Rhodovastum atsumiense: one gene and its partner. The protein of the gene in region 2 interacts with the protein of the main gene of each other region in a pairwise test. Links are inferred from orthologs where the notes say so. Each region holds a gene or a part of one and is shown on either strand. Other genes may lie near its edges.

Region 1 (5,188 bases), 800 kb from region 2 along the record:
GGTGGTCCGCCAGGCCGACGGGGCGCGCGAGCGCATGGCCGTGCTGCGCGCCGAATACACGCTGCTGAATGATCCCTCGCGCCTGTCCGAACTCGCCGGGCAGCATCTGCCGGGGCTGAAGACCACCCAGCCCGGCCAGTTCACCACGGTGGCGGAGTTCGAGAAGCGGTTGCCGCCGGTGGGCGAGCCGCCGGCCGAGCCCGCGCCGGTCGAACCCGACGCGCCGGGGGCGAAGCTGCCGGAACCGAAGCCGGTCGACCTGCCGGTGGCCAGGCTGCCCGAGGCAAAGCCCGACCGGCCTGAGAAGACCGAGCCGGCACGCCCGGCAATCGCCCACCGCCCGGCCGCCGAACCCGCCGCCGTTGCCGCCGCCACCGCCCCGCGCCCGGCGCAGGCGACGGCGCAGGCGCAGGCGCAGCAATCCTCGCCGCAGCCTGCCCCCCAGCGCACCGCCCCGTCGCGCCCGATCGTGCTGACCGAAACCCTCGGCTCGCCCGCCGCGCATGCGCGCCAGCGCACGCGCGCGCCGGCGCAGGCCGCGGTGGTGCCGACCGCCGCGGTGCAGCCGGCCTCGCCGCCGCCGACCCACCAATGGGCCAGCGCCCTGGGCAACCGCCCCTCCTCGCCGCCGCCGCGCCCGCTCTCGATGCAGGCGGCCGGCACGCAAGCCTATGCCCCGCCCCCGGGCAGCCCCGCCGAAGCGGTGGCGCGCGCGGCCCGGGGCGGGGCCGTCGATCCCTCGGTTCCGGCGGTGGCATCGGCGCTCGGCATGGCGCGCTCGCTCAGCGCGGCCTCGCCGGTCAGTGCCGCCAATGCCGCCTCCTACTGGCAGGCTGGCGGGGGCCAGCCGGCAGGTAACCGATGACCGAGGGCCCGCTCGCCGCCCCCTCGCCGTCCAGCCCGGCCCGCCGGTTCGGCGCGCCGCGCGAGGCGGCGGTGCCGCGCATGGAGACAGTGCGGATCACCGCGCCCGACCTGCAACGCCGTGCCGCGCTGGAGCGCACGCGCGAGCGGCTGGTGCTGGCAGCGGGCGGGTTCGCGCTGCTGTTCGCGGCGCTGGTGGTCAAGCTGGCGGATGCCAGCATCTTCGACCCGCGGATGCCGCGCCTGGTCGAGCAGCGGGTGAAGCCGCCCGAGCCGCCCGCGGATGGCAGCGCCTCCGATCTGATGCTGCGCGCCCAGCGTGCCATGATCACCGACCGCAACGGCGAGATCCTGGCCATCTCGCTGCCCACCGCGGCGGTCTACGCCAATCCGCGCGAAATGATCGATCCGGCCGAGACGGCGCGCAAACTGAAGTCGGTCCTGCCCCGGCTCGACGAGGACGTGGTGCTGGAGCGGCTGTCCGGCGACAAGCAGTTCGTCTACCTCGCCCGCCAGATCACGCCGCGCGAGCAGTTGCAGATCAACGCCCTCGGCATTCCCGGCGTCTATTTCGAATCGACCGAGCGGCGCCGCTACCCGATGGGCCGCGTCGCCGCCCAGGTGCTCGGGGGTGTCGACGTGGACGGCAACGGTGTCGCCGGCGTCGAACGGTTCTTCGAGCAGCGCCTGCGCGACGACCCGGCGCCGTTGCGCCTGTCGATCGATGTGCGCGTGCAGGCGGTGGTGCGCGACGAGCTGTCACGGGCGATGGAGGAATTCAGCGCCATCGGCGCATGCGGCATCGTCATGGACGTGCGCACGGGCGAGATCGTGGCGATGGCCAGCCTGCCCGACTACGACGCCAACACGTTCGGCCAGTCGCCGGCGGATGACCGGTTCAATCGTTGCGTCACCGGCGTATACGAGCCCGGCAGCACCTTCAAGCTGCAGACTGCGTCGATGGCGCTCGACAACAACGTGGTCAATCTCTGGAACGGCTTCGACGCCAGCCACGCGATCCGCATCGGCCGGTTCACCATCAACGACTTCGAAGGCAAGCACCGGTTCCTCTACGTGCCGGAGATCCTGGCCTATTCGTCCAATATCGGCGCGGCCAGGATGGCCGAGGCCGCCGGCCCGACGCTGCAGCGGGCGTGGATGGAGAAGATGGGCATGCTGCGCCGGCTGGGCGTGGAACTGCCCGAGGCCGCCGCGCCGATGGCCCCGCCCGCGGCCAACTGGAAGGAAGTCTCCACCCTGACCATCGCCTTCGGCCACGGCATCGCGGTCTCGCCGCTGCATGTCGTCGCCGGCACCGCGGCGATCGCCAATGGCGGCGTCTACATGCGCCCGACCGTGGTGGCGGCGGAATCCGGCACCACCCGCGAAGGCCGGCGGGTGATGCAGCAATCGACCTCCGACACCATGCGCCGGCTGATGCGCCTGGTGGTGACCGACGGCTTCGGCAAGAACGCCGAGGTGCCCGGCTACTATGTCGGCGGCAAGACCGGCACCGCCGAGAAGATCGCCGGCCGGGGCTACAACCGGCACTCGCGCGTCGCCGCCTTCATGGGTGCCTTCCCGATGAACGCGCCCCGTTACGCCGTCTACATGATGCTCGACGAGCCGCACGCCACCAAGGCCACCTATGGCTACGCCACCGCGGGCTGGGTGAGCGCGCCGGCCGCGGGCCGCGTGATCGCGCGCGCCGCGCCGATGCTCGGCCTGCTGCCGCAGATCGAGAGCGCCGCCACGATCTCCGCCCAGCTCGCCATCCCGCTGCAGCCGCCGCGACCGGGCGGCGCGAAGCCGGCCGGCGCCCCGGTCGCCACCACCCCCGCCCCTCGCCCGGCGCCGCCGGTCGCCACGGCGCCGCGCCCCGCCCCCGGCTCGGTGCCCGCCGCCGCCCCGCCCGTCATGCCGGCGCCGCGTGACCTGCGGCACGAGGCGCGCGCCACCGTTCCTGCCCCGGGCCCGTCCGCGCTTGCGGTGCGCTGACCTCATGCGAGCCATTCCGGACCTGCCGGCGCGGGACTGGCATGACGCGGCGGGGCTGGATTTCGCCGGCGTCACGGCCGACAGCCGGCGCGTGAAGGACGGATATCTTTTTGCCGCCCTGCCCGGCAGCCGGGCAGACGGGCGGCTTTTCATTGCGGATGCGGTCGCCCGTGGCGCCGCGGCCGTGCTCGCCCCCGAGGGCACCGCCTGGCCCGACACGGTGCCGGCGCGCCCGCTCATTCTCGACCCCGAACCACGCCGGCGGCTGGCGCAGATCGCCGCGGCACTGGCCGGCGCCCAGCCCGATCTGGTGGTGGCCGTCACCGGCACCAACGGCAAGACCAGCACGGTGGAATTCCTGCGCCAGATCTGGGCGGCATCCGGGCAGCAGGCAGCCAGCCTGGGCACGTTGGGGCTGCATGCGCCGGGCTTTCCGCCCGGTCCGGGCCTGACCACGCCCGATCCGGAAACGCTGGCCGACACCCTCGCCCGGCTCGCCCGCGCCGGCGTGCAGCACGCCGCGATGGAAGCCTCCTCGCACGGGCTGGATCAGTTCCGCCTCGACGGGGTGCACCTGGCCGCCGGGGCCTTCACCAACCTCACCCGCGACCACCTCGACTACCACGGCACGCTGGACGCCTATCGCGCCGCCAAGCTGCGGCTGTTCCGTGACTTGCTGGCACCGGGCGCGCCCGCGGTGGCAAGCGGCACGCTCGATGCCGCCACGCTGGCGGCGCTGCGCGAGATCGCCGCAGCCCGGCGGCTCGGATTGCAGGTGGTGGGCGAAGGCGGCGATTCGATCCGGCTGCTGCGCACCGTGCCGCTGCCGGACGGGCAGGTGATCGAAATCGAAACGAGCGGCGCGCGGCACGAGATCACCCTGGCGCTGCCGGGTCGGTTCCAGACCGACAACGTGCTGGTGGCGGCGGCGCTGGCACAGGCCACCGGCACGCGCGACGTGCTGGCCGTGCTGCCGCGCCTGACCGGCGTGCGCGGACGGATGGAACTGGCCGCGCGGCTGGCGAACGGCGCCGCGGTCTATGTCGATTACGCACACACGCCGGATGCACTGGAACGGCTGCTGAGCGCGCTGCGTCCGCACACCCATGCGCGCCTGCACGTGGTGTTCGGTGCCGGCGGCGACCGTGACCGCGGCAAGCGGCCATTGATGGGCGAAGCCGCGGCCCGGCTGGCCGATGTCGCCGTCGTCACCGACGACAATCCGCGCAGCGAGGATCCCGCCACCATTCGCGCCGAGGTGCTGGCCGGCTGCCGCGCGGCGGGCAACGGGCGCGGACGCGATGGCGGCGAGCGCCGGGCGGCGATCGCCTCGGCCCTGTCCGATCTCGGGCCGGACGATGTGCTGGTGGTGGCCGGCAAGGGCCATGAGCAGGGCCAGACCATCGCCGGCATGACCCTGCCCTTCGACGACGCCGAAACGGTGCGGCACCTGCTTGGAACTGCTTCCCCGCGTGGCCAGGAGGAAGCGTAGATGGCGCTTTGGCAGGCAGCGGATCTCGCCACGGCCACGGGCGGGATCCTCCGAACCCCGTTCACCGCCACCGGCGTGTCGATCGACACGCGCTCGCTGCGCCCGGGCGACCTGTTCGTCGCCCTGCAGGGCGAGGCGCGCGACGGGCACGGCTTCGTCGCCGAGGCGCTGGCACGCGGTGCCGCCGGCGCGCTGGTGACGCATGTGCCCGCCGGCGTGGAAGCGACGGCGCCGTTGCTGGTGGTGGGCGACACGCTGGAAGGGCTGCGTGCGCTCGGGCAATTCGCCCGCGCGCGCTTTCGCGGACGGCTGGTGGCGGTGACAGGCTCGGTCGGCAAGACCACCACCAAGGAAATGCTGCGCCGCATGCTCGCGGCCGAGGCACCGACCCATGCCGCCGAGGCCTCGTACAACAATCACTGGGGCGTGCCGCTGACACTGGCGCGCCTGCCGGCGGATGCCGCGTACTGCGTGGTCGAGATCGGCATGAACCATGCCGGCGAGATCGCGCCGCTGGCCCGGCTGGCCCGCCCGCACGTGGCGCTGATCGTCAGCGTCGAGGGCGCGCATCTCGGCCATCTCGGCAGCATGGCGGCGATCGCCGACGAGAAGGCGGAGATCATGGCGGGGCTGGAACCGGGCAGCACTGCGGTGCTGCCCGCCGACAATCCCCTGCTGCCGCGCCTGCTGGCCCGCGCCGGCGATGCCCGCGTGCGCAGCTTCGGCACCAGCGCGGCCGCGGACGCCCGTCTGCTGCAGGTGGCAGCGGATGCCGAAGGAACATCGTTGCGCATTCGAATTGATGGACAGGATCTGCCGTTGCGAATCGCCGCA
Region 2 (7,710 bases):
GATGGGCGAAGTCCCGGCAGACGCCGCGTCGCTCCTTCAGGGAACTCCAGGCCGTGCGCCGTGGATTCGCGAAGGGGTATCCGAAGGTCAGGTGGCCGTGCACGAAATCGCAGATCGCCTGCACGCGCGACCATCCAGGCCGGGTGTTGCCGAAGGTCTTCCAGGCGAATTCGGACAGCAGGTCGGTCTCGCAGTAGCGGCTGCCGAGCAGGAAGACCAGGGTTTCCGGCGGCAGGTCCTGCACGGGATGCTGGATCGCGTCGGCAACGACCGGATCAGGCAGGCCGCTGTCCGCGACAAGACCATCGGCATGAAACCGGATGGATCCGGACGGCGCCAGCAGGCGACTGCAAAGATTGCCGAACTGGTCGCGGTAGGTTTCCACCGGCACCACCGGATCACTCACAAGGAGAGGCGGAACGACCAGATCCGCGCCGCGCGAGGGATGCACCGTCAGCATGAGGACCATGGGGGTCGGGGCGGTATGATGGTACTCTAGCTCGTATCCGATACGGATCAGCATGCGGCTTCCTGGATCGTGATGGAATTCACTCTGCCCCGAAGCAAGGGGCTCATGGGTTCATCAGCGTCCCGTTCCCGGATTTGTTCCCGAAGACCTGCCTTGCGCCGGAAGATATCCGCAACTCCGCCCACGGATCGACCGGTTGCATTCGGAGATCGTCTTTCCCCCGGCCCAATGCGAAACGGGAGTTGCAAGGCTGCAACTCCCGTTTCGATGATCACGCAGGGCTTGTCAGGCTCTCGGCATCCGTGCCGGGCGATAGTAGCCGGGATAATACCGGTACATGTGGGCCAGGCCACCGGTGCTGAGCCGGGTGAAGCGGGAGAGATGCACCTGCGTCAGCACCGTGCCGAGCAGGCGTATATCCGCCCCCCGCAGCAGCCGCAGCGCATCCCGCGCCGCCGCCCGCGGTGTCCGCTCCCAGCGCACGACGAAAAGGGTGGCATCGACGATGCGCGCGAGAAGTTGCGCGTCGGCGGCCGCCAGCACCGGCGGGGCATCGACGATGACCAGATCATAGCGCGTGCGTGCCATATCCAGGATGCCGGCCAGGCGACGGGAGGTCAGCAATTCCTGGGGATCATGCTCGGGAACACCGGTCGGGATGACATCCAGGCCCTTGGTCATGCGACGCACGACAGGGTTGCCGTCGCTCAGGCTGTTGGTGCCGAGCACCTGCGCCAGCCCCGGCTCCGGGTCGATGCCGAACGCGGCGGCCACGCTGGGATTGCGCAGGTCGCAGTCGATCACGCAGACACGCCAGCCGGCCTGCGCGGCATTGCGCGCGAGGCTGGTGGCCAGGACCGTCTTGCCTTCCTGCGGCAAGGCGGAGGTGATCATGACGACACGCGGCCGGGCCTGCGCGTCGATCACCTGCAACGTGCCGCGCAGGCGGCTGAGCGCCGCCGCGAAATCCGCGGCCCCCCGGCCGTACGGGGCATCGCCGCGCGCCTTCGCGCCCACCGACGGCACCAGCCCGAGCGAGGCCAGGCCAAGCTCCGCCTCCAGGGCCTCGGGCGTGGACACACCCTCTCCCATGCGATCGAACATACAGGCCAGGCCAATCCCCAGGACCAGGGAAAAGCCGAAGCTGACCGCAAGCAACCTGCCGGCGCGCGGGGAATACGGCTCCGAGGGAATCGTCGCCGCCGAGACGAGTTCCGCGTCCGGTTCCTGGATCCCGGCCACATTGGCGAGTTGCGTCGCGCGGGTGAGGAAACTCTCGTAGATGGCGCGGTTGGTATTGGCCTCCGAGATCAGGCTCTGCAGGCGCACCTCGGCCTTGTTCTCGGTGGTGACGGCCGAGCGCAGGCTTTCGAGCCGGGCCCGCAAGGCGGATTCCTGCACGGCTGCCGCGGCAACCTCGTTGGCGAGGCCACTGGTGGCATTGGTCATCTCTTCCTGCAACTTCTGCTGCAGGCCGCGGCGCTGCGAGCGCAACGCCATCAGCTCGGGCGCGCGCTCGCCAAGCGAGACCGACAGCTCCGCGTCACGCCGCGCCAGATTGGCTTCCTGCTCGCGCAATCTCTGTACGAGGGGGGAGTTCAGCACTTCCGGCAGGGCGTCATAGCCGCGTTGCGCGCGCAGGGCGGACCTGGCCTGCGATAGCTGGGCTTCCTTGCGCGCCTTTTCGCCCGAGACGATCACGAGCTGGCGTGCTGCCTCGTCGAGCTGCTGGCGGTTGATGGTGGGCGAGGTCGGCGCATTGCGGGTGTTCAGCACCTCGGCCAGCCCGTTCTGCAGCCGGTAATTCTCCACCGCCTGCTCGGCCGCGCGTGTCTTGGCCCCGAGTTCGCCGAGACGTTCGCTGAACCAGGTATGCGCCCGTTCCACCGCGGCGAATTTCTGGTAGCGCTTGAATTCGAGGTATTGCTGGGCGAACTGGTTGGCGATGTCAGCACTCAGGTCCGGCGAGACGGTCTCCGCCCAGATGGTGATGACGTTGGAGCGTGGCTCGTTCTGCTGCCCCACCATGGCGAGCAGCGCGGTGGTCGCGTTGTCGATGCGCTCCTGCGGCGTCAGCGGGCGCGAGTCCAGCAAGGGAACGCCCAGCAGGGTGCCGGCCATGTGCAGCACCCTGGTGACGACACCGTCATGCGGCGCGAAGGCCGGGTGGTCGACCAGGGCAAGCCGCTCGACCACGCGCCGGGCCAGGGCGGGCGAGCGCAGCAGGTCGATCTGTGTCCGGATCAGGTTGGCATTGCCGGGATCGGCGGCGATCGCCTGCAGGTCGCTCACCTGGGTCTGCCGCGGCTCGACCAGCACGGCGGCTTCCGCCCGGTAGGTCCGCGGCGCCTTGGCAAGATAGAGCCCCATGCCGCCCAGGCCGAGCGTCATGACCAGCAGCACGAGCAGGAAGCGCCGGCGCAAAATGGTGCCAAGCCGCCGCAGCGGCACGCCGATCGGCTCAAGCGTGTGGACGGGATCCGGTGCGGGGCCTGTCAGAGCGGGATTCGCCGTCATGTTGCTCCTCTGTCCAAGAGCGCCCGGGCCCCCTCGACATGTCCCGCACCGTGCGCCGTCGGCAAAAGCCGGATCGGCTCATCGGCGCGCTTCTGCGGGACGCGACCCGCCACATGGTCATGCCATGAGAGGCCGATCGATCTCATGCTGCGTCGATCTCGTCGCATGCTCATAGAACTAGCGGTCGAATCGCCAGCGCGATGATCAGGCGGAACGGAAACTTTTCATGCAAGGCATGGCAAGCCCGCTCACCGCGCACAGGCCAGCAGCGGCCGGATCTGCCCGACGCGGCGCTCGATGATGGCCGCCCGCTGCCGCACATGCGGGGCCGGGGATGCCGCCGACCATTCCAGCGGGCGCGGCAACACCGCCGCCAGCAGCGCCGCTTCCCGCGGCGAGAGCTGCGACGGCACCTTGCCGAAGAAACGCCGCGCCGCCGTCCCCGCGCCATAGACGCCCGGGCCGAATTCCACGATGTTCAGGTAGACTTCAAGCACCCTGCGCTTGGGCCACAATACCGCGATCTGGGGCGTCAGCCACGCCTCCACGACCTTGCGGACCGGGTCGCGCCCCGGCCAGAGCAGCAGGTTCTTGGCGGTCTGCATGGTGATGGTGCTCGCCCCGCGGGGGCGCTCGCCGTTCGACCAGGTCTCGATCTGCCCGCGCATGGCGGCGAAATCGAAGCCCAGGGTTTCCTCGCAGAACAGGTTGTCCTCGGCGGAAATCACCGCCTGGGCGAGCGCCGGGGCGATATCCTCGTAGGCAATCCATTCCCGGTGCAGGCCATACCCCTGGATCAGGCGGATCACCATCAACGGGGTCAGCACCGGCGGCACGAAGCGGAACAGCACGATCAGCAGCAGCGGCCCCAGCAACGCCAGCAGCAGGGCCCGGCCGACCAGCCGGCGCAAGCGCGGACGCCAGGAACGCCTGGGTCGCGCCTGGACCTCCGGTACCCCCCGGCTCGGGCGGCGTGCCTGCTCGGCATCGGGGCGAGGACTGGCCATGCGCCCCTCATGTCGCACCTGACCAGCCGCATCAACGCCCTTTCAGCCTGGGCGGCGATCCGGACCCCGGCGGGCATCGCCCTGCCGGAACGCCGCGCGGGCAGCCCACGCCGTCCGGTTCGGCCCGCGCGGCTTGCGCGGCGGCCGCGACGCCCCATCTCTCGTGCCGGCGGAAGCGGCCGGTGGCCCCTCGAGCATGGCATCGATCAGCCAGGCGGCCACCCGGCCCAGGGTCGCGCGCCCCGCCTCACTCAGCCTCGCCGTTCCCGGCTCGAAGGCCACCCCCGCCGGCCTGAGGGCAGCCGGCCGGTCGAGCGGATGAAAGCCGCCGCGGAACGCACGCGGCATGACGGTCAGCGTATCGGGCGCCTGCCAGCGGAACTGCGGCTCGTTCAGCGTGGCGTCGACGCAGAACTCGCCGAGCGCTGCACGGAAGATCCATCCGTTCGACTGGCTGACCTCGGCGCCGCGCCCGGCCAGCTTCGCGCCGGCCTGCAGCAGCAGCCGCATGATTTCCGCGCGCCGGGCATTCCAGAGGGCATCGGTCGCAGGGTCGGATCCGGTGGCCATGGGGGTCCTTTCCAGAAGGAGATGCCCCCGATATAGGATTTGTTCATGTTTTGTTCCAGACCCCCGGCCCCCTAAAAGAGCATCCCCGCCCCCACGCGAACGGAGACCTCACCCCAGGCGTTCATCTCCGTCATGGCATTCCAGTCAGCAGCCCCGATCATGCGATGGCTGCTCGGCCTCGCACTCCTGTTCGGACTGGTTGCCCTGGGGCTGCGTCACCTGCCGCCGGAATGGGATCCGCGGCGGCCGCTCGACCTCACCGCCGCCCCCAATGCACTCACCGGGCTGAAGCTGCGGGCCCTGCAATTGCAGCCCGATCTCTGCCCCGCCGCCTTTACCGGCTCAGGGCTTCCGTTCCTGCCGGTGCCCGACCGCCCTGCCGATAACGGCTGCGCGATCGAGCATGCCGTGCGGCTGACAGGCCCGGTCCGCGCCATGCCGGCCAACCCGGTCGTCACCTGCCCGCTCGCCGCCGCCTGGACCCTGTTCGAGCGCAACACCCTGCAGCCCGAGGCGAGGCAGCTTCTCGGCACGGAAGTTACCGCCATCCGCCACTACGGCACCTATGCCTGCCGCAACGTCAACCACGCCCAGGCCGGACGCCGCAGCCAGCACGCCACCGCGAACGCGATCGACATCGCCGGCTTCGTGCTGCGCGACGGGCGGGAGGTGAAACTGGCCGGCAACTGGGGCGGCAGCGGTCCCGAATCAGCCTTCCTGCACGCCCTGCGCGACGGCGCCTGCCGCTGGTTCCGCGGCGTGCTCGGCCCCGAGTACAACGCCGCCCATCACGACCATTTCCATCTCGACATGGGCCCCTGGCGGATCTGCCGCTGATCACGCCGGCGAGGTCGGCCCGGCATCCGGCGCCCGCCACGGGTTGCGCAGCCCCGGCGGGGTGCCCCCCGGCCCACCCCCCGGACCGGCATTGCGCGCCGCCTGCACCATCATCATCTCGCCGACATTCTCCGGCGTGATCAGGCCGACCAGCCGCCCACCGCCATCCTCCACCCCCACCGCCGGCAATTGCCGCTCCTGCAGCAACCGCAACGCATCGGCCAGGCTGGTGCGGTGATTCACCATCGGGATGTCACGCACCATCACCTCGATCACCGGCGTGTCCGGGCCACCCTCACGCAACGCGCGGATCATGGCGTCGCGCGTCAGCACCCCACGCAACCGCCCGCCCCCGTCCACCACCGGGAATTCGTGCTGCGTGGTGCGGATCAGACATTGCACCGCATCCTCGACCCGGCTCATCGGCGAAAGACTCTCGAACTGCGTCACCGCGGCATCAGCGGCAATGATCCCCCGCGACGCCTCGCGGATCTGCACCGCATGCGCCTCCGACGCTGCCCCGAGCCAGACGAACAAGCCGATGAACAACAGGATCGGATTGCCGAACAACCCAAGCACCCCCAGCGCGAAGGCAAGCCCCTGGCCGATCGAGGCGGCGATCTGGGTCGCCCGCCCATAGCCGAGGCGCCACGCCAGCAAGGCCCGCAACACCCGCCCGCCATCCATCGGGAACGCCGGAACCAGATTGAACAGCACCAAAAACAGATTGGCTACCGCAAGCCGGGCCAGCAACCCGGCATCCTGCGCATGCATCTGCAGGCTTTGCTCGGGCAAGGTCCCGCCCAGCACCAGGAACAGGACAACAGCGATCACCAGATTCACCGCCGGCCCCGCCAGCGCCACCACCAGTTCCTCAACCGGGCGTTCGGGAATGCGCTCCAACCGGGCAACGCCGCCGATCGGCAGCAACGTGATGTCAGGGGTCTGCACACCATAGCGCCTTGCGGCCAGCACGTGACCGAATTCGTGCAGCACCACACTCAGGAACAGCAGCAAGGTAAAGGCGACGCCCTGCACCAAGGCGGACATTCCACCCTGCGCATAGTGCGCGGCAGCAATCCAGGCGAGAAACAACAGAAACGTCACATGCAGGCGAATCACCGTGCCCTTCAAAGTGACGATGGGAAACGACCAGGTCATATACATCTCCCGGATCACGCCAGCCCGGGGCGTTGCCCCGAACCCACCAGGAGGCTTTGCCTCCTGGACCTCCACCAAGGGCCACAGGCCCTTGGATCCCATTTGGGGTCAGGTGCCCTCAAGCACCAGAACGGCAACCGGCAAATCGCCCAAAACCACCTCGATGCCCACCCCATTGTCGCTGGGCACGATCTCACGGCCACTGAACAGGTCACACCAGCGCTGCCCCTCGATCCGGGGCCAGGGAAGCACCGTGCCGGCCCAGTCCGGGTCGGCTGCCAGCCGCACCGGGAAACGCGCCGCCACCACCACCGCCGCATCTTCCCCATGACGCCGCGCAAAGGCACAGACCTGCTCAGCCCTCGCCCCCACCGCCACCAGCGGCTCATACGCCCCTTCGGCGAACAAGCCCGGATGCGCGCGGCGATACGCCAGCAACAGGCTGGTCACCCCCAGCTTGATGCGGCCGTCCCGCCACTCCGCCAGCATCTCCCGCAACGCCGCCCGCCGGTCACGCTCCAGCGCCACCGTCACCTCATCGAGCAGCCACATCCGGCGCTCATAGTCCACCGGACGCCGGTTGTCCGGATCCACCAGGCTGAGATCCCACACCTCGGCCCCCTGGTAGATGTCCGGCATGCCAGGAACCGTCAGCTTCAGGACGGTCTGCACCAGACTGTTGTGCACGCCAAGCCGCGCCACCCGCTCCTGGAACGGCAGGAAAGCCCCCAGGAACGCATCGGACGCGGAAACATCCAGGGCATCGCGCACGAAACCGAGCATCGCTTCCTCGTAAGCGGCATCCGGCGCCGCCCAGGTGGAATGCAGCTTCGCCTCGCGCAGGGACTTGATGATCGCCCCTTCCATGCGCCCGACAAAGGCACCGACCTGCCCGGCATCCAGGCCACCGACGCCGGTGAGTTCGGCCGGCCAGGCACCAAGCAGCAACTGGTAGAACAGGTATTCGTCGTTGCGGTCGGGCGGCGCGGTGCCCTCCACGTCGCCGCGACGGGCCCGCAGGATGCGGCTCCAGGCCTGCACCTGCCGCGCCCATTCCTCCGGCAACTCCGACAACACCGCCAGCCGCGCCCTGGTGTCCTCGCCACGCTTGGTGTCATGCGTCGACGTGTTCAGCATCGCGTGCGGCCA

The links. The genes of interacting proteins can lie anywhere in the genome.
Region 1: the proteins of mtgA (region 2) and NBY65_RS04110 interact in binary tests that used the Escherichia coli proteins (3 or more experiments, as listed by UniProt). The link is inferred for Rhodovastum atsumiense from one-to-one orthologs.

Annotation. Positions count from the first base shown.
Region 1 is NZ_OW485601.1:947,388-952,575, forward strand. Bases 363-3,361 are described here. They hold NBY65_RS04110 (peptidoglycan D,D-transpeptidase FtsI family protein), read left to right. Parts: upstream 363-861; coding sequence 862-2,862; downstream 2,863-3,361. Other genes in these bases: ftsL (cell division protein FtsL), read left to right, coding at 363-865; NBY65_RS04115 (UDP-N-acetylmuramoyl-L-alanyl-D-glutamate--2,6-diaminopimelate ligase), read left to right, coding at 2,867-3,361. Also shown: more of ftsL, read left to right, coding at 1-362; more of NBY65_RS04115, read left to right, coding at 3,362-4,354; NBY65_RS04120 (UDP-N-acetylmuramoyl-tripeptide--D-alanyl-D-alanine ligase), read left to right, coding at 4,355-5,188. UniProt on the Escherichia coli protein: Essential cell division protein that catalyzes cross-linking of the peptidoglycan cell wall at the division septum. Required for localization of FtsN.
Region 2 is NZ_OW485601.1:142,174-149,883, forward strand. Bases 2,115-4,845 are described here. They hold mtgA (monofunctional biosynthetic peptidoglycan transglycosylase), read right to left. Parts: upstream 3,994-4,845; coding sequence 3,235-3,993; downstream 2,115-3,234. Other genes in these bases: NBY65_RS00605 (GumC family protein), read right to left, coding at 2,115-2,986; NBY65_RS00615 (hypothetical protein), read right to left, coding at 4,036-4,563; NBY65_RS00620 (extensin-like domain-containing protein), read left to right, coding at 4,723-4,845. Also shown: NBY65_RS00600 (transglutaminase-like domain-containing protein), read right to left, coding at 1-523; more of NBY65_RS00605, read right to left, coding at 755-2,114; more of NBY65_RS00620, read left to right, coding at 4,846-5,400; NBY65_RS00625 (site-2 protease family protein), read right to left, coding at 5,401-6,561; treY (malto-oligosyltrehalose synthase), read right to left, coding at 6,670-7,710. UniProt on the Escherichia coli protein: Peptidoglycan polymerase that catalyzes glycan chain elongation from lipid-linked precursors. May play a role in peptidoglycan assembly during cell division in collaboration with other cell division proteins.